3 regions of the Annamia dubia NIES-4383 genome follow, and region 1 is predicted to be linked to each of the others. Evidence: predicted binding sites of a transcription regulator. Region 1 holds the regulator's gene; each other region holds the start of a gene.

Region 1 (6,262 bases):
AAAGGGTAAAATTATCGGTTTATTAGGGTTAACTTTTAAGCCTGATACTGATGATATGAGAGACGCTCCTTCCCTTGATATTATTAAAGAATTAACCCGTTTAGGTGCTAAAGTTAAAGCCTATGATCCGATCGTTTCTCAAACAGGAATAAGTCACGGTTTATCTGATGTTATAATTGAAAGTAATGTTTTAATGTTAGCAGATCGATGTGATGCCTTAATTTTAGTAACAGAATGGCAGGAATTTTTAAAGTTAGATTATGCTAAAATTTTAACTAAAATGAATAATAATATTTTGATAGATGGACGAAATTTTTTAGATAAAAACTTATTAATTCAATTAGGTTTTAATTATGTGGGAATAGGCCATTAACAGTTAACAATGATCAAATAATTACTAAATAATTACGACAATGATCCTATGGAAATATTTAATCAAACAGATCAAGAACTAATTTTTAAAACGCCAGTTGGAGAAGTAAAAAAAAATCAAAAAATAGGTTTATTTCTAACTCTATTTTCCTTAATTTTACTATCAGTTTCTATCTATAGATCCGGTAATAATCAATTAAACTGTCAAAAAATCACAGAAAATCAAATTAATTGTCAATTAATAAGAAAAAGATTAATGGGTTTTTATCAAAAAGAAAATCTAAAAATTAATTCAATTCAAGAGGTTAAACTTCAACAAAAAAAAGTTATAATTGTTTCTGAAAATAAAAATATTTATTGGTCTAATTATCAAATAGATCAAACTAAATTAAACAATTGGTTAAATAATCCCTTTAATGATAATCAATTAATGCTTAAACATAGTAATATTTTTGCTCAAATTGTTTTAAGTTTTATTTTAATCTTTTTTTTATTAGGTGGCCTACAAATGTTAAAAAATGAGGGTAGAACTTTAATTTTTGACAAGAAAATTAAAAGATTTACTTATCATTATAAAAACTTAGGTTTTAGTCAAACTTTTGAAAGCCCTTTTAATGATATTCAAAAATTTGAACATAAATTTGTTTCTAGTATTGACGGAACTAAATATTATGTCGTAAATTTAGTTTTAAATACTAAAAATATGTTAAATTTATCCCAATGTATTTTATTATATTCTTCTCAAAATGAAGCCGAATCTTTAGAAATTGCTCATCAGATTAAAACATTTTTTAATGTTAATATTAGTTATCTTAAATGAGATGATTTAATTCCACTCCCAGCCCTCTTTTTTGGATAAGAAAGTTGGGAGTTTGTCCGATCTTATTTTCAGTATTAATTATTCATTTTCAGGCAAAGGTTGACGGAAACATAAATAAATTAATGTACCAAATAAAGGGATAAAAGAAATTAACCAAAGTTGATAATTGTTCATATTTCTTCTTACTAGATCATCCTTTAATAAAAAGGTAAAAAGTAAAGATAGTAAACAAAAATCTAAACTCATTACATTAATAAAACGGCTTGTTTTCCATTGTAAAATAAAATCTTGCCAGTTGCCTTGACTAATCCCAAATATTAATAATATAATAGCAGTAATTGTTAAAAATAATCCTAAAATTCGAGAATCATTAAATTTAATTAACCAATTTTTTTGACCAACAAAAGTTTGATTATTTTCCCTTAAAATTAAATAGGGAATTAAGGCAAAAGCACCTAAGAAAAATGAAGCACTTAAAAATAACCAAGCGGGAATTTTTTGCCCCCTACCATCGGCAAATAAAAAACAGCCATACATGGCGGGTAAAATGCCCATTAAGTTAAATAATGCGATAATATAAGCATTAATTCCTGTTAAATTTCCGGTGGATAAATTCTTAATTAAATCTAAGGTATCAGGGTTATTAGGAGGGGCAAAAATGAAAGCATAAATCACAAAAGTAAGCCAAATTAAACTTAAACTAATTTTTCTAATCATGATCATTTAATTGTAATTTTTTTAATAAATTATCTTATGAAAGTATATCTTAAAGATGATATTTTGTGTATTAAAGCTGATGATGTTCCTCCTTATAAAAAAGGGGGATCGATCGTCAGAAATTCCTATTTTTGGGCTTTAAAATCAATTAGTTGTTATGCCAGAAAAGGGGGTGACTGGGAGTTTGATCAAGTTGTCTGGGTGGCTTTATCCAGAATTTTATTATCTTTTACCGAGTCAGGTTATTTAAAATTATCAGAAACTATTTTAGAATTTGATCAAGATGATCTTATTCCTGATGTTTTGCGAGATGTTTCTACTCGGTTATAATGATATAATCATAAATTAATTAAACATAAAAATTAATTATTTGCTAATTTTTTCTTCTGACGAGAAAACTGTTTAATTTTATTTCAATTTCTGTGATTATTTCTTTAACTTCCTCTTTTTATTTTTTTAATGAAAATAATTTGTTTAAAGTTAACAATCAATGTCAGAAATAAGATAATATATGCTTGTATTACTAATAACAAATAACCAATAACTAACTTAAAGTTTCTGATAAATAATTAGCGGCCGTTTCTACTAAAGATATAGCATTAGAATATAACATTCTAGTGGGCCCGATCATGCCCACACTACCAACGGGAATATTTCCCTGTTGATAGGTAGCAGAAATTAAGGTACAAATTTGCATTGATTGTAAGGGATTTTCTGAGCCAATTCTAATCGTAACTTTACTTTTTTTCTGTTGATTAATTTCCGGTAATTCAAAGATTAAAGGAAATAAACTTTCTTGTTTTTCTTCTAATAAGTGTAATAACATTTGTACCTGATCTAATTGGGAAAATTCAGGATGTTTTAATACTTCTGATACTCCCTTAAATAATATATTCTTACTGGCAGAAAGTTGAGCTTGAGTTTGTAATTCTTTGATAATTTTTGTTAAAAAATTGGCGTATTGTTTAAATTCCTGATCTAATTCATACCAGTTTAAATTAGAGATTTCAAATAGGGATCTACCTTTTAATTTACTATTGAGAAAATTAGATAAAATTTGTAATTCTTCTTCTAATAATTCTTGATTATTAAAGTTTTCATAATTAATTAAAAATGACTGGGTTTGATAAGTGTCAGTCACCAAAATTAACATAATTTGTTCAGAATTAAGTTGAACTAATTGTAAATGTTTTAATAAATTTTGGGAAGGTTGGGGCAAGGTAATTAAGGCAATATAGCCGCTTAAAGTGGCTAACATTTGAGCGGCTCTTTGTAATAAATCTTCAAAATTCCAACTGTCTCGACTAAAATAATTATTTAAAGATTGTTCGATTTTTTTTCCTATTTTTTCATCTGGAGTTATTAATTGATCTACATAAATTCGATAGCCTGAGTCTGAGGGAATACGCCCAGCCGAGGTGTAAGGTTGATATAAAAAACCTGCTTTTTCTAAACTACCCATGACGTTGCGAATAGTGGCCGAACTAATGCTAAAATCATATTCATTAACTAAGGTTTTTGAACCTACGGGTTCGGCCGTTGCAATATAATGTTGTACTGTTGCTTTTAAGATGTTTTGATGACGTTCAGTTAGTTGACATTTCTTCATAGTTAATCGTTTTTTATTACTATTAATTAAACAAATCTTTTTTAAATTAATTTATTGATAAAAAAATAGTTAATTGTCTTTCAAATAAAGTTAATATTTGACAATTAAAAAAGTTATTGGTAATTTGTCATTTTGAACTATAATTTAGATTAATTTTTTAATAGTTCTCGTCAATTATTCTTGATTTTCCCTCGTTTTTTAAGTAATCTAATATCGAGGGATGGTAGAATCAACTAAGAGAGAATAGGCATCAATTCCGCCTTCAATATTTTTAACATTAGAAAAACCTTGATTTCGTAGCCATTGACACATCTGGGCGGATCTAACTCCATGATGACAAAGTACAAATGTTTCAATTTCTGGATTGTACTCTGTGGTTAGATAGGTTGACCATTGTTCAAAATAACTGAGGGGAAATACCTCAAAGCCTTTGATAAAGGCTTGTTTGACTTCTGATGGCTCTCTGACATCAATCAATTGTAAAGGGCGATCGGGATCGTTTTGTGTTAAAAGTTGGGCTAACTCGTCAACGGAAATACTAGGAATAGATGAATAAATCATTGTAAATTTAAAAGTTAATTACAAAATGGTAACAATTGTCAACTGATCATTAGCAATTTTAACATAAAGCTTAATCTTAAATCACATCAAATCAGGTTTAAAAATAGGTTTTTTCTTATTTAAACCATTGATAACTCGATCGGTTATGATTAGATCATCAACTATTTTAAATTAATCTTATGAAATTTCGTTCTTTTATTTTAATTATTATTATTGCTTGTTTTCTGTTATTTTCCGTTGCAGGAATAGGGGTATCAACAATTATTAAAAATAGTCCTCTTTCTTTACAAGTTGGGGGTTTAAATTTAACACCCCGTGCAAGTATTTTTATTCCACAACAAGCGCCTTTAATGTTATCATTATTGGCTAATCCTGAAAAATTAGAAGCTTTTTCCCAACTAGCAATTCCCTTAGGAAAAAGGGCAAAAAATCAAGAAAATTTAACCCAATTAAAAAATAGTTTACTAAAAAAAACAGGTTTAAATTATCATCAACAAATTAAACCTTGGTTGGGTGAAGAAATTACTTTTGCGATTACTTCCCTTGATTTTGATCGGGATCTTAATAATGGATCACAACCCGGTTATTTATTAATTGTTAATACAAAAAATGCAGATTTAGCTAAAAATTTTCTTCAATCTTCCTATTCTCAAAAGGCTTTAACTACTACCTCTGAATTAAATTTTGAAACTTATAAAGGTGTTAATTTAATTGATGAAACTTCATTAGATAATCCTATTAATCAAGGTTTAATGGCGAGGGCAGTAGTGGGAAAATATGTACTTTTTGCTAATAATATTAATGTGTTAAAAAATGCAATTAATAATGTTCAAGCTAAAGATTTAAACTTAGAAAATGCTAGTTTTTATCAAGCGGCCTTAAACACGATTCAGAATCCTCGCATTGGCATGGCGGTGGTTAATTTACCCGCTATTTCAGCATGGATCGCCCATCAAAGCACCCCTGAAACTTCAGATCTTGAGCAAATTTTAACCATTAGTTTAGGAGTTAAACCCCAAGGTTTAGTAGCCCAAACAGCGTTAATTGGAGTATTAGGAGAAAATGAACAAAAACCTGCTTTAAACGCTCCGGTTAAGGCTTTAGCCCTAATTCCCTCAGAAAGTGTCTTAACGGCCGCAGGAATTGATTTAAGCCATTTTTGGGAGCAAATTAATCAAGGTTTGGAGCAAAATTCACCTTTAAAATTATTATTTGATCAGGGGATTAATAGTTTAGAAAAACCCTTAAATATTGATTTACCTGAAGCAATTTTTTCATGGGTTAAAGGGGAATATGCTCTCGCTACTGTACCTAATAATCATCATTTAGATTGGATTTTTGTGGCGGAAAAAAAATCAGAATTTGAGGCAGAAACTGCGATTAATTATTTAGATGAATTAGCCGAAAAACAGGGTTATAGTGTGGGGAATTTACCTTTATTTGATAGTACCATGAAAGCATGGACAAAATTAGAAACTAAGGGCAAAAATCAAAGGTTAATTAGTTTAAATGCTCAGGTTAAAGGTGTCCATACAACTATTGATAATTATGAGATTTTTTCTAATTCGATCGAGTTATTATCAAAAACAGTAGCACAACAGGAAAATTCATTATTAAATAGTGAGAAATTTCAAGATGCCATCGCCGCTTTACCTTTAAATAATGACGGTTATTTTTATATAGATTGGCAAAATAGTTCACCTGTGTTTGAAAAAGTGCCATTATTAAAAGTAATTCGTTTAGCATCAAGTTCATTATTGAAAAATTTAGAGTCATTAACTCTCAGCAGTGAAGGCAGTCAAAATGGCATTAGACGTGCTAATATTTTCTTAAATTTAGTTGATTAAAATTAATTAATTCATTGAGAAAAAGCCCCGCTTTAAAAATCGGGGATTTGTTAAATACCCGATTTTTTGCATACCTAAAACTAATCTAATCAAACTTAAAAATTATGAACAATATCTTAAAAATAGCAAAATTAGGAGAATCAATTTTAAGAGAAAAAGCTCAACCTATTACTAAATTTAATGATCCTAGTTTAAACAAATTAATTGATTCCTTATTAACAACTTTAAAATTTTATAATGGAGTGGGAATTGCCGCCCCTCAAGTCTCTCAATCTTTACGATTATTTATCGTTGCATCCTATCCTAATCAACGCTATCCCTATGCTCCAAAAATGA
Region 2 (6,262 bases), 100 kb from region 1:
CAAAAAATAAAATTTTTGCTACACTTGCCATTGTTGATTGATTGTTCATCTAAAGGAAATTATGTCAGATCTCAATCGTGGAATCATGAAATTTGACGGAGCAGACAAACCTTCAGTTGTCGCCGTCTCGTCCGTTATTATTTTGGGAAGCATTTTAGCATTAATTGTTTGGGCAATTAAAGTAGCTTATATTGTAAATTAAAATAAGTGTTGTTTTGATTTACACAATTCAAAATTTTTTCTTCTTTTTTTTTATTTGTTTTTGTTTAAATACCCTTATTTAGATCTAGCCAGTGCCTAACCTCGCCCCCTTTTAGGTTAAGTTTGGTTAGATTTTTTCTTATTATCAAAGCTGAAAGTCGGAGACTTTTAAAATCTCCGACTTTTCCAGTTAATTAATGTTAGTAATTAATTAATTTTTAGTAATCAAAATCACCAGCACCAGCACCAGCGGGAGCTTTTTCTTTCTCGGGTTTATCAACTACGATACATTCGGTAGTTAACACCATACCTGCGATCGAAGCCGCATTTTGTAAAGCGGAGCGGGTAACTTTAGCGGGATCAACAATACCAGCTTCATACATATCTGTATAGACATTGTTAGCCGCATCATAACCTACATTAAAGTCTTTTTCTTTAACGCGCTCGGCTACTACTGCACCGTTTTGACCTGCGTTTTCGGCAATACGTTTTAAGGGAGCGAGTAAAGCACGGGTTACAATTAAAGCACCTGTTAATTCTTCATCTTGAAGGTTAGCATTAGCCCATTCTTCTAATTGGGGTGCTAAGTGTGCTAAGGTTGTACCACCACCGGGGACGATACCTTCTTCAACCGCCGCTTTAGTAGCGTTGATCGCATCTTCTAAGCGTAATTTACGGTCTTTCATTTCAGTTTCCGTAGCCGCACCAACTTTAACAACGGCAACACCGCCGGAAAGTTTAGCTAAACGCTCTTGTAATTTCTCAACATCGTAGGAAGACTCAGTTTCCTCTATTTGACGGCGAATTTGATCACAACGGGTTTTAACTGCTACTTCATTACCTTCAGCCACAATGGTGGTATTGTCTTTGGTAATGGTGATACGACGAGCTTTACCAAGCATATCTAACTTGGTGTTTTCCAGTTTTAAACCTGCATCTTCGGTAATTACTTTACCGCCTGTTAAGATGGCAATATCTTCTAACATTTGTTTACGGCGATCGCCAAAACCGGGGGCTTTTACGGCCGCTACGTTTAAAATACCTCTTAAACGGTTAACCACTAAGGTAGCTAAAGCTTCTTTTTCGATGTCTTCAGCTAAAATAACTAAGGGTTTACCTTGACGTGCTACTTGCTCTAAAATAGGCACTAAGTCTTGAATTAAGGTGATTTTCTTGTCAGTCACTAAGATGAAAGGATCATCTAAAACTGCTTCCATGCGATCGGCATCGGTTACGAAATAGGGGGAGGTGTAACCCTTGTCAAAACGCATCCCTTCGGTAATTTCTAACTCGGTAGTCATAGACTTACCTTCTTCTAAGGAAATTACCCCTTCTTTACCTACTTTGTCCATCGCATCAGCGATCATTTGACCGATCCCTTCATCGTTACCCGCAGAGATAGAACCTACTTGAGCGATCGCTTTGGAGTCTTCAACAGACTTGGCATGGGACTTAATTTGACCGACTAAGAACTCGGTAGCTTTATCAATACCACGTTTGATCGCAATGGGGTTAGCACCTGCGGCCACGTTGCGTAAACCTTCTTTAACAATACCGTGAGCTAAAACTGTAGCGGTGGTTGTACCGTCTCCAGCTACATCATTGGTTTTAGAAGCGGCTTGACGAATTAAAGCAACTCCTGTATTTTCGATGTGATCTTCAAGTTCAATTTCTTTAGCAATGGTGACACCATCGTTAACGATCTGAGGTGCTCCAAATTTTTTCTCTAAAACTACGTTGCGTCCTTTGGGTCCAAGGGTGACAGCAACTGCTTCTGCTAATAAGTCAATACCACGTTCTAAGGCACGACGTGCATCATCATTGTAAATAATAGATTTAGCCATAATGTTAATTTATTTCCTGTTTAAATTCTAATTTTGGTTGTTAGAGTTGAGAACTTTTCTTTGTGGGATGGGCATCCTTCGACAAGCTCAGGACAAGTCTTGCCCGTCACAGGCTAGAAGCCTGTTCCACATTTAGAGTTGAAAGCCTGTTCCACTTTTGCTTAAGTTTTTAGCTAATAGCTGATTAAGCAACGGAAGCTAAAATGTCTTTTTCAGATAAAAGAACATACTCCTCACTGCCGAGTTTGATGTCAGTTCCGGCATATTTAGAGTAAAGAACTTTATCGCCAACTTTAACATCGGGTTCAGTACGGCTACCGTCATCGTTACGTTTACCAGGGCCTACTGCAACCACTTCACCAACTTGAGGTTTTTCTTTAGCGGTGTCAGGTAATAAAATTCCACCTGCGGTTTTTTCTTCAGAAGGGCTAACTTTTACGAAAATGCGATCGCCCAAGGGTTTAACGGTAGAAACATTAATGCTAATTGCTGCCATGAGATATCCTCCAGACTAGAGTGTATATAGAGTAAAATAAACTTTAAACAGTGGAGATTTTAACTCAAATTTTTGAGTTTTAGCACTCTCACCTTACGAGTGCTAATTTACCTAAAAATCCCCTAGTCTGACAACTACCTCAATAGTACGGTTTACCGAACTTTTTTAGGGTAAAAAGGGAACTATCATTAATTCTTGATTGACTAAAAAACCTAGTTTCTCAAAAAAACTAGGTTGATTAAAGTTTATTTGTACAATCTAAAATTAATTGATTAATCTTTAGCGTCATCAATCAGACAAGATGTTACATTTTCTTTCTTCGCAATAGTGGCATCCTTTAATAACTTAGATACAGGAGTAGTTGAGGTAATATCTCCTTTGAGGTTAACCCACAGTTCACCTAAGACAGCATTAGTACATTTAACCTCTACTTTATCTCCGGTAGAAGAACCAAAAGAGGACAAAGCTTGGTCAATATCTTTGACTGCTACTTGATTTCCAATATTACTTTGAACTAATTTTTGAATGGAAGAATTATTAAAGGCTTCTGCCAGTGCGATCGCCTCTGAAAAATATTCTTCGGCTGTGCCGGGGTAACAAGTGCCGTGTTTGATCCATTCATGGCGTTGTAAATATGAAACCGTGCCGGGCATCATAACTTGTAATTTTTCCCATGTTTTGGGAGAAAGCTCTTTTTCTATGGCAGGTAATTTTGACCAATCTTTGTTTTTGCCTTCATCAAAGCTAATATCCTGTTTACTGACATTACAAAAAATATTAGTTCGAGGTTGAGGCCAAAGTCCATGTAAAATAAAATGGGTGGCTTCAAAACGATCGGGATTTTGTGCTAATCTTTGACACTCTGGTTTGTCCGGTAGTCCCTCACAAAAAGCAGGTTGCCAACTTAAGGCTAAGAGGAAATCTTCTTCGCCGGGAATAGTCACGATGGGAGTTTCATTATTGGAAGGATTAGGATCTATACTGACAACATTGCCACAATCAGCCGCTACCCAACGCTCAGGAGGATTAGCGGTGGGAATTTGTAAACGGTAATAAGAGGCAATCTCCTTATTTTTACCAATAACCTGATACGTTTCTCCTTGTGTTAACTTAAAATTATCAGATTGACTATCTTTTTTGGTTGAAACTGAGGCATCACAACTCTTATTTGCTGTAAATTGACCTTTAAATTGAACAGAAGCTAAAGCAAAAGAGGGCTGAAATCCGAAAGAAAACACTACTATTATCAATAATAAAAGTGCTTTTTTGATTAATTTGAACACAGAATACTCCTTCAATACTACAAACAAATGTTAGCTAATTTCAACAATTAATAATAGCTCATTTTGTCTAAAAAGTCTTGATAAAATCTTATTTTTAAGTTTTGTTAATCTATTATTTTAGTTGGGCTTTTCCCTTGGTGCGATCGTCTTGATAAAACAATGTTGAGATTTATGAAGTCTTAGTGCGCAGGGTCAAAGTTTATGGTAATCTTTGTGGTTAGAAATTGTTATTATTTAATACTTAAAAATTTTAAGGAGGAAGTCTTGAACTTGTCGTCACATACCCTCGATCGCCCTTTATTTCATCAAAATATCCGTGAAGATGTGAGTGAATATGTAGCACAACTGCAACTTCACATGACGTTACAAGCTCGTAACTTAATTCCTAGTATGACAACTCAAACTACAGATAGTCGAGTACAACTTTTACAAGAAACTCAAGCTAATATTGAAAAATTAGTTTCTCGTCAGTTTCTTTAATTTTTAATAATATTTTTTTAGTTCAATTATTAATTAAAATACTTAACTCAAATTAGCCTCATCTCAAAAGATCGGGCTAATTTTTTTCAAAAAAAGTCATTATTAATTGTTAATTTTGAAACTAAAATTAATTAATTTGCGTCTGTAAAAATTATCGTTTATCTTTCAATCAAAAATTACTATGTTTGGCATTTTATCCTCTTTAATTATCGCTCAAACGCCCACTCCCCCCCCTCAAGAAATTATTATCCCTCAACAAGTACGCCCTCTGCCCGGTTCTCTCAATAATATCCCTGTTTTTAATAGTAATAGTCCTGAATTAGTCTTAAATGAAGGTATTTTATTATCTACTTTTCCCCCCGAAGGCAAAGCTAACCCTTCTGCCCATTTAAACTATCCTTTAGGGGGTGCTTTTGATCTTTTTGCCCATCATATCGCTAAAGCCCCCACCCCTGAAGACCTACGCACCCTTTATTTAGGAGTCATTGTTCATAATCCTCATAATACTCCGATAAAATTGGATATTAGTCAAGGGGCAAGTTATCTCAGTCAGCCTGATGCCCCTTTTGTTCAACTTCCTTCTTTTGTGGAAAATAATGGTGGTAATGTTTTTGCAGGGCCGGGCGATCGCGCCATGTTAGATCTATTACGGGGCGAAACCCAAAATTTTTGGCCTAATCAAATAGAAATTCCCCCCCGTCAAAGTAAAATGTTAATCAATTTGCCCATTCCCGTCAACACTTTAACCCCGCCTATTAACGGAAGATCAACCTATTTCAAATTATTTAGTGATGATACGGTTTATGTGGCTAGTTTAGCCCTCTTTGCTAAATTGGATGAAAATGGACAGGAAAGAGCGCCCACGTTGGAGGAATGGGAAGACCTCTTAAATAATGGCAATTTATCCACCCCCAGAGATAAAGTCCCCACTCCTCCCAATACCCTCGGAAATTTAATTTATGGGCGGGTAGCGGGAGTTTCCCAAGGCTCAGAATGGCGCTCATTTATTTTTGATAATGAGCAAACTCAGAATTTAACCATTCCGGCTCAGGGAGAATCTTTTTCCTATGGTATTAGTACCCTTGTGGGGGGTACTCATGGCACTGGCCAAAGCCAAACAGCCCCCATGTTAGTACGTTATCCTGATACGGCTTATGAGGCTCATGGAAATTACGGAGTTCATTATGATTTAACTTTCCCTTTATATAACCCTACTACTGAGGAAAAAACCGTCACCCTCAGTTTACAAACACCTCTTAAACAGGATCGCGCTAGAGAGGGATTAATTTTTTTAGAACCCCCTTCTAATAGTGTATTTTTCAGGGGTACAGTTAGGGTTGAATACCCCAGTGAAAGGGGTTTCCCCGTTGTTCGTTATGTCCATTTAGTCCAAACCAGAGGACAACAGGGAGAACCTCTGATTAATATTACTATTCCCTCTCAAAGTTCTCGTTTAGTTTCGCTCGAATTATTTTATCCCCCTGACTCTACCCCCCCTCAAGTTATTACAATTACCACTTTAAACAGTGAACAATAACTGATCAAAATTGACTTTTAACGCCAATTTTCTTGGGCTTTTTTTAATAGATAAAAAGTAACATTTTCGATTTCTGCTTTTGTCAAACGATCGCCAAAAGCAGACATATTATTTTTACCATTGGTAACTAAATTAATAATTGCTTCTGGCGTATCCATTTGATAGCGTTTAAGGGTTTTTAATTTTAAATTTTTACCCCGTCTGATAATATTACCACCATTAACATGACATCCGGCACAATGTAGTTCAAAAATTTGCTCCCCCTGTGTTATTTGTTCAGCATTAATTTCTTGGGCAAAAACAGGTAAGCAAAGGGTAAAAAAACTCAATAATAAAATAACTGAAATTTTAATAAATTTGATCATAAGATGTTAAATAATTGGTAATTTTGGTAATTAATTAATAGTTAAAAATAGTTGTT
Region 3 (6,262 bases), 1.4 Mb from region 1:
TCATCTTTAGTCAATCCTAAAGCCGCCTTTAAAAGTTTTTCTTTTACTTCTTGATTAAGACGGCGGGGCTTACTTTTAATTAATTGTTTATCAAGTACCTGATCTAATTCTTGTAAAGTGGGAAGGGGATAGTCTAAAACTACCACTTCTTTTTCCAGTTCGATCGGCACCTGTTGCACAGGAGACATCAAAATAATAATTTTTTCCGTCCCTTTAAAAGAAGCGATCGCATCTCTTAACCATCGAGTGGTAACGGGAGCGTCAATAAAAGCATGAAGATCTTTAAAAATATAGATTCCATCTTGTTTTTGACGGATCACCCATTCAATAGCGGCCTCTGGAGAAACGGTATTGTGTTGGGTGGTATTGCGAGGTTGACCATATTCAACCATGCCATGAGTAACTGTCCATGTAAAAATTCTTCGTCTGGGATCGATCTGATTCTCTAAATCATGTTCATCGGAAAACTTATCGGCTTGTTGGTAAGCTTTACGAGGAGCTTTTTGTGCCTCTATTTTCTCTACGATCTTGGCGATCGCATCTTCACCCCGTTCTTCTTCCGAAGTCACCAGATAAATCAGAGGATATTGAGCTTTAATCAGGATACTTAACTCTTCTTTCATAGCTTTCCAATAAGAGCTTTCCAATAAGCGTTTGAGGATAAGAAAATTGATCTAAAAACAGATCACGAAAATTCAACATGAATCAAGTTACTAAATCAAGCTAAAGTAAAATCTGATTTTCCTGTACTTGATAATCGGCTTGATCTTCTGATGAAATTGAATGTGCTACTTCTAACGAAAACTCTTGTGTCATTAAGCTTGGTTGATTCTTTAAAGAAACTGTTTGACCATCTTTGATCACAAATGAACTGTCACAATCAGGACAACTATGAACTTGATAAGTTTTGCCCGTAGTTTGACTTCTGAGGGCTTCGATTTCTTCCACCACATCGGAGTGATGAAGATAAAAATGAATCGCCTGTTCAAATAGAGTTGACATTGAGGTAGCTTCAACCGCCGCTCGAATTTTTAGCTGACGATGAAGTTCTGGAGAAAGGTAAAGTGTGACTTTTTGCTTGTGTTGCATATCACTTCAATAGTTATTACCCGAAGGTATTTGTTTAACACTCTAGCTAGTCTTTTTTCATCTGTCAAGATGGCAAACCATTTTGACGGTATTTTTGTAACATTTCTTTACATTAACCCACTTTGAGAAAGACCTGATCAGTGCGAAATCCTATGTATATATACCTTTTGTAGAGATATTGTATGCAACATCTCTACTTTTGTTATTTTTAGGTCGCTATACTTACTTATTAGTTATTACTGATTAATTTAATTCCCCTGATGGCATAATCTAATAATTCAATGGGATGTTTAACTAAAATTGTTTGACCTTTTTTAGCTAAATGTTTTTGAATTTGTAAAGCACATCCGGGGTTAGGAGAAGCGATTAATTTTGCTCCTGTATTTAATAAATTATCAACTTTTTGTTGTCCCAATTCTTGCGCAACTTCCGGTTGTAATAAATTATAAACTCCCGCACTACCACAACATAAACTAGCATCAATGGGTTCTTTTATTTCCACATTAGGAATTTTTCTTAATAATTGTCTTGGTTGTAAACTAATTTTTTGACCATGTAATAAATGACAAGCATCTTGATAAACTAAAGTTAATTTTTCTTCAGTTATTGGTAATAATTCTGTAGTTAAACCAATTTCAATTAAAAATTCATTAATATCTTTAACTTTATTTGAAAATTGTTTTCCTTTCTCGGCATATTGGGGATCATCTTTTAAAATATGACCATATTCCTTTAAAGTGTGACCACAACCAGCCGCATTAATAATGATATAATCAACCCTAGTATTTTCAAATTTATCTATCATTTCTTTAGCTAAAGTTTGGGCTTGTTGTTCTTGCCCTTGATGACTAGGTAAGGCACTACAACAACCTTGATTTTTGGGAATAACAATTTCACAACCATTAGCACTTAAAACTCTCGCTGTTGCTTCATTAACCGGATTAAAAAATAACTGTTGAACACAACCTAAAATCATCCCTACTCGATAGCGTTTTGTGCCTTGAGCCTTGATCAGATCAGGAAAATTTGCTTTATTATTAAGCTGAACTTGGGGTAAAATTGACTCCATTGCCGATAAGCGAGGAGAAATTTTACTTAGTAAATTAGTGTGGCGAATTAATTTTTGAAAACCTAATTTTTGATATAAAAATAAAGCTGGTAAAAAGAAAGATAATCTGTTAGGATAGGGAAATAAATTAAAGATAATTTGACGAATAATATTATCAGAAAAAGAGCGTGTTTGATTGCGCTCAACTTGGGGGCGAGTGGCACTAATTAACTGATCATATTGTACCCCAGAAGGACAGGCCGTAGTACAAGCTAAACAACCTAAACAAGAATCAAAATGTTGAGCCGAAGTTTCATTAAAAGGGGCATTGTTATTATTAATAGCATCCATTAAATAAATTCTGCCTCTGGGGGAGTCCATCTCTTTTCCTAATACTCGATAACTGGGGCAAGTTGATAGACAAAAACCACAATGAACACAGGCATCAATTAAATTTTGAGCGGGGGGGTTTTGGCGATCGAAACCTTTAAATTCTTGATTATTGTTGTTAGTTTTGTTTAAAGTTTCCATGAATTAATTTTTATTTGATTAGGTAAATATGATTTATATTGTAGACAAATTTTAGAAATAATGGGAAGTGATAGCCGTGTTAACAAAAATGGAAAAAATCATCTTCTAATACTTCTTGTTACCTTGCTAAACTACCAATTTTCCGTAATTCTTTTGCTTGAATAACTAACAGTTAAGGTAACCCACATTCTGCATTTAAAGTGTATTATATGATAACACAAAAACACTGTGGGCATAAAGTGAGATAATGAAAGAGTCATTAAAAATATAAAAATCAACATTTAGTATTTTTATCTCCATTAAGTTTGTCTGATGAAATGTAATCTCAAAATTTACAGATTTTGACTCTAAAAAATGCTACAAATTAATCAAAATTATGTTTTAGATCAAAATCAAAATGTGGAAAGTTGAATATACTAAAAAATTTTTAAAGAATTAATATCATTACCTCAAGATATTGGAAATAATCGTTTAGGAATAGAAGCAAAAAGCTTACTTTCTAATCCCAAAAGTGAGCTAATCTTACTCGCTATTGCTTTAGCAGAAGCTATTTGAATTGTTGAGTGCAGTAAAACTTCTATTCCTTCAGTTACGGATTTCCTAACAGTTATTAATGCTGATCCAACAATTACTATTTATCATTTAGATCAAGCTATAATTAATCAAACATTAAAACTGTTGTTCAATCCATTCTATTACCTCTTGTTCTAAACAAGATTGATTAAATAAATTAATTTCTCGAACACAAGTAGGGCTAGTCACATTTACTTCCGTTAAATAACCACCAATAATATCTAAACCCACAAAATATAACCCCTCAGCCTTTAATTTTGGTGCTACAATTTCACAAATTTCCCTTTCTCTTGGTGTAATATCTACCTTCGCAATTCTCCCCCCAACAGCCATATTTCCCCTAAAATCACTACCCGTTGGAATACGATTTAATGCCCCTAAAGGTTCACCATTTAATAAAATAATTCGTTTATCCCCTTCTTTAGCTGAGGGTAAATATTCCTGAACCATAATTGGTTCTTGACCCTGTTTTGTGCTAATTTCAATCAAAGAATTAAAGTTAGGATCATTGTCTTTTATAAATAAAATTCCTTCCCCCGCTTTACCCCCTAAAGGTTTTAAAACGGCCGCCCCTTTTTTCTCAACAAATTCTTGAATAACCGTTTTTTCTTGAGTAACAATAGTTTCAGGAATTACTGATTGAAAATGTAACGCATAAACCTTTTCATTCGCATTTCTTAACCCTTGGGGATTATTTAAAACTAAAGTAGTTTTTGGTACTAAATCTAAAATATAAGTAGCATAAAGATAGGGGACATTAACCGGAGGATCTTTTCGCATCCATACCGCTTGAAATTCACCCAAAGGCATTAATTTTTTCTCTAAAATTTGATACCAATTATGATCAGAAACCCAATGATTATTAATTAGTTTAACCGGAGTTAATTCTACCTTATGTAAAGTCGCCCAAGGCTCACCTTTAATAATAGTTAATTCGTGCATTTCACAAATCCAAACTTCATGGCCATGAGCCTGAGTTCCTTCCATTAATGCCACAGTTGTATCATGTCTTGGATTAAGTTTGGCAATCGGATCAATAATAAATGCTAATTTCATATTTTATACTTTTTTAAAATTATTATTTTATAATTATATTATCATAATTGTTAAGAATAAGCTAATTTGTATTTAAAATAATTTATTGGTGATCAAAAATGCTTCAGGGCTTAATCAATCAAGAATCACAAAATCGTTAATTTTTTTTTACTTTCTACTAATTTCTACGGAAAATATTATTAAAAATACCTCAAAACCATCACTTGACAAAACAATAAAAATGTGCATTTTAAAAAGATCAGACGAGTAAAATGCTTATTCTATCTAGCTTAGAGGATTTTAAGAAAAAAAATAAAATTGATCTTAGCAGTCTTAACCTAAGAGTGCTAAATTAACTATTGGAAAATTAAAAAATATATTTCTAAAGTAGTAAAATCTATGGCAAAAATTATTTCGTTTAAAGAAGAATCAAGACGCGCATTAGAAAGAGGGGTAAACTCCCTTGCTGACGCTGTGCGCATCACTTTAGGCCCCAAAGGCCGCAACGTCTTATTGGAAAAAAAATTCGGCGCCCCTCAAATTGTTAACGATGGGATCACCGTTGCTAAAGAAATTGAATTAGCCGATCCCCTTGAAAATACTGGTGCTAGACTCATTCAAGAGGTAGCCGCCAAGACTAAAGATATTGCCGGAGATGGCACTACTACCGCCACCGTGATCGCCCAAGCCTTGATCCGTGAGGGTTTGAGAAATGTGGCCGCAGGTGCTAACCCTGTGGCTTTACGTCGTGGCTTAGAAAAAACCGTTAATTTCTTAGTGGAAGAAATTGCCAATATTGCCAAACCAGTTGAGGGTGATGCGATCGCTCAAGTGGCAACAGTTTCCGCCGGAAATGATACCCAAATTGGGGAAATGATCTCCACTGCCATGCAAAAAGTAACAAAAGACGGTGTAATTACCGTTGAAGAATCTAAATCCCTCGCTACTGAATTAGATGTTGTAGAGGGTATGCAGATTGATCGAGGATATATTTCTCCTTATTTTGTGACTGATGCAGAGCGTCAAATCGTTGAATTTGATAATCCTTTAATCTTAATTACTGATAAAAAAATCTCTGCGATCGCAGAATTAGTGCCTGTTTTAGAAAAAGTAGCCAGAGAAGGCAAACCTTTATTAATTATTGCCGAAGATGTGGAAGGAGAGGCTTTAGCTACCCTTGTGGTTAATAAAGCCAGAGGCGTGTTAAATGTGGCTGGGATCAAAGCCCCCGGTTTCGGCGATCGCCGTAAAGAAATGCTCAAAGATATTGCCGTTTTAACTGGCGGTCAATTCATTTCTGAGGAAGTAGGCTTAAGCTTAGATGATGTCACCCTCGATATGCTCGGCAAAGCTCACAAAGTGACCATTGATAAGGAAAATACCACCATCGTTTCTGATGATGAGAAAAGCCCTGATGTGGAAAAACGCATCGCCCAAATTCGCAAACAATTGGCCGAAACCGACTCTGAATATGACAAAGAGAAATTACAAGAGCGCATCGCTAAATTAGCCGGAGGGGTGGCTGTCATTAAAGTGGGTGCGGCCACGGAAACCGAACTTAAAGACAGAAAGCTCAGAATCCAAGATGCTCTGAATGCTACTAAAGCGGCTGTTGAGGAAGGAATTGTACCCGGTGGCGGCACAACCTTAATTCACCTTTCCGGTAAAATTGCTGAGTTTAAAAATACCTTAAGCAATAATGAGGAAAAAGTAGCGGCCGATATTATCGCTAAAGCCCTAGAAGCCCCCTTATATCAATTAGCTCATAATGCCGGAGTTGAGGGATCAGTGATTGTAGAAAAAGTAAAAGAAACTGAATTTAATGTAGGTTATAATGCTTTAACTGGTAAATTAGAAGACATGATCCAGTCTGGTATTATTGACCCTGCTAAAGTAGTACGTTCAGCAGTACAGAACGCTTGTTCTATTGCCGGAATGGTTTTAACGACAGAAGCCTTAGTGGTAGAAAAACCCGCACCCGAACCT

Evidence for each region. Region 1 encodes HrcA, which represses chaperone genes, less so after heat shock. Its sites were predicted from a motif close to TTAGCACTCNNANNNTNNGAGTGCTAA; they were not measured.
Region 2: the regulator HrcA is predicted to act here: its motif matches at 2,621-2,647, upstream of groES (co-chaperone GroES).
Region 3: the regulator HrcA is predicted to act here: its motif matches at 4,601-4,627, upstream of groL (chaperonin GroEL).

Annotation. Positions count from the first base shown of each region.
Region 1 is NZ_AP025630.1:3,190,587-3,196,848, reverse strand. Features, by position in the region: gene Anndu_RS14430 (UDP-glucose dehydrogenase family protein) at 1-373, shown strand, start outside; gene Anndu_RS14425 (hypothetical protein) at 422-1,192, shown strand; gene Anndu_RS14420 (DUF2834 domain-containing protein) at 1,271-1,909, opposite strand; gene Anndu_RS14415 (hypothetical protein) at 1,946-2,239, shown strand; gene hrcA (heat-inducible transcriptional repressor HrcA) at 2,454-3,518, opposite strand; gene Anndu_RS14405 (rhodanese-like domain-containing protein) at 3,726-4,079, opposite strand; gene Anndu_RS14400 (DUF3352 domain-containing protein) at 4,259-5,926, shown strand; gene def (peptide deformylase) at 6,031-6,262, shown strand, end outside.
Region 2 is NZ_AP025630.1:3,294,170-3,300,431, forward strand. Features, by position in the region: gene groL (chaperonin GroEL) at 420-2,045, opposite strand; gene groES (co-chaperone GroES) at 2,230-2,541, opposite strand; gene Anndu_RS14860 (ribonuclease T2 family protein) at 2,814-3,779, opposite strand; gene Anndu_RS14865 (hypothetical protein) at 4,095-4,304, shown strand; gene Anndu_RS14870 (DUF3370 domain-containing protein) at 4,486-5,841, shown strand; gene Anndu_RS14875 (c-type cytochrome) at 5,859-6,206, opposite strand.
Region 3 is NZ_AP025630.1:1,779,190-1,785,451, reverse strand. Features, by position in the region: gene ycf46 (stress-responsive protein Ycf46) at 1-623, opposite strand, end outside; gene Anndu_RS08145 (slr0373 family blue light stress response protein) at 724-1,089, opposite strand; gene Anndu_RS08140 ((Fe-S)-binding protein) at 1,319-2,668, opposite strand; gene gshB (glutathione synthase) at 3,338-4,297, opposite strand; gene groL (chaperonin GroEL) at 4,676-6,262, shown strand, end outside.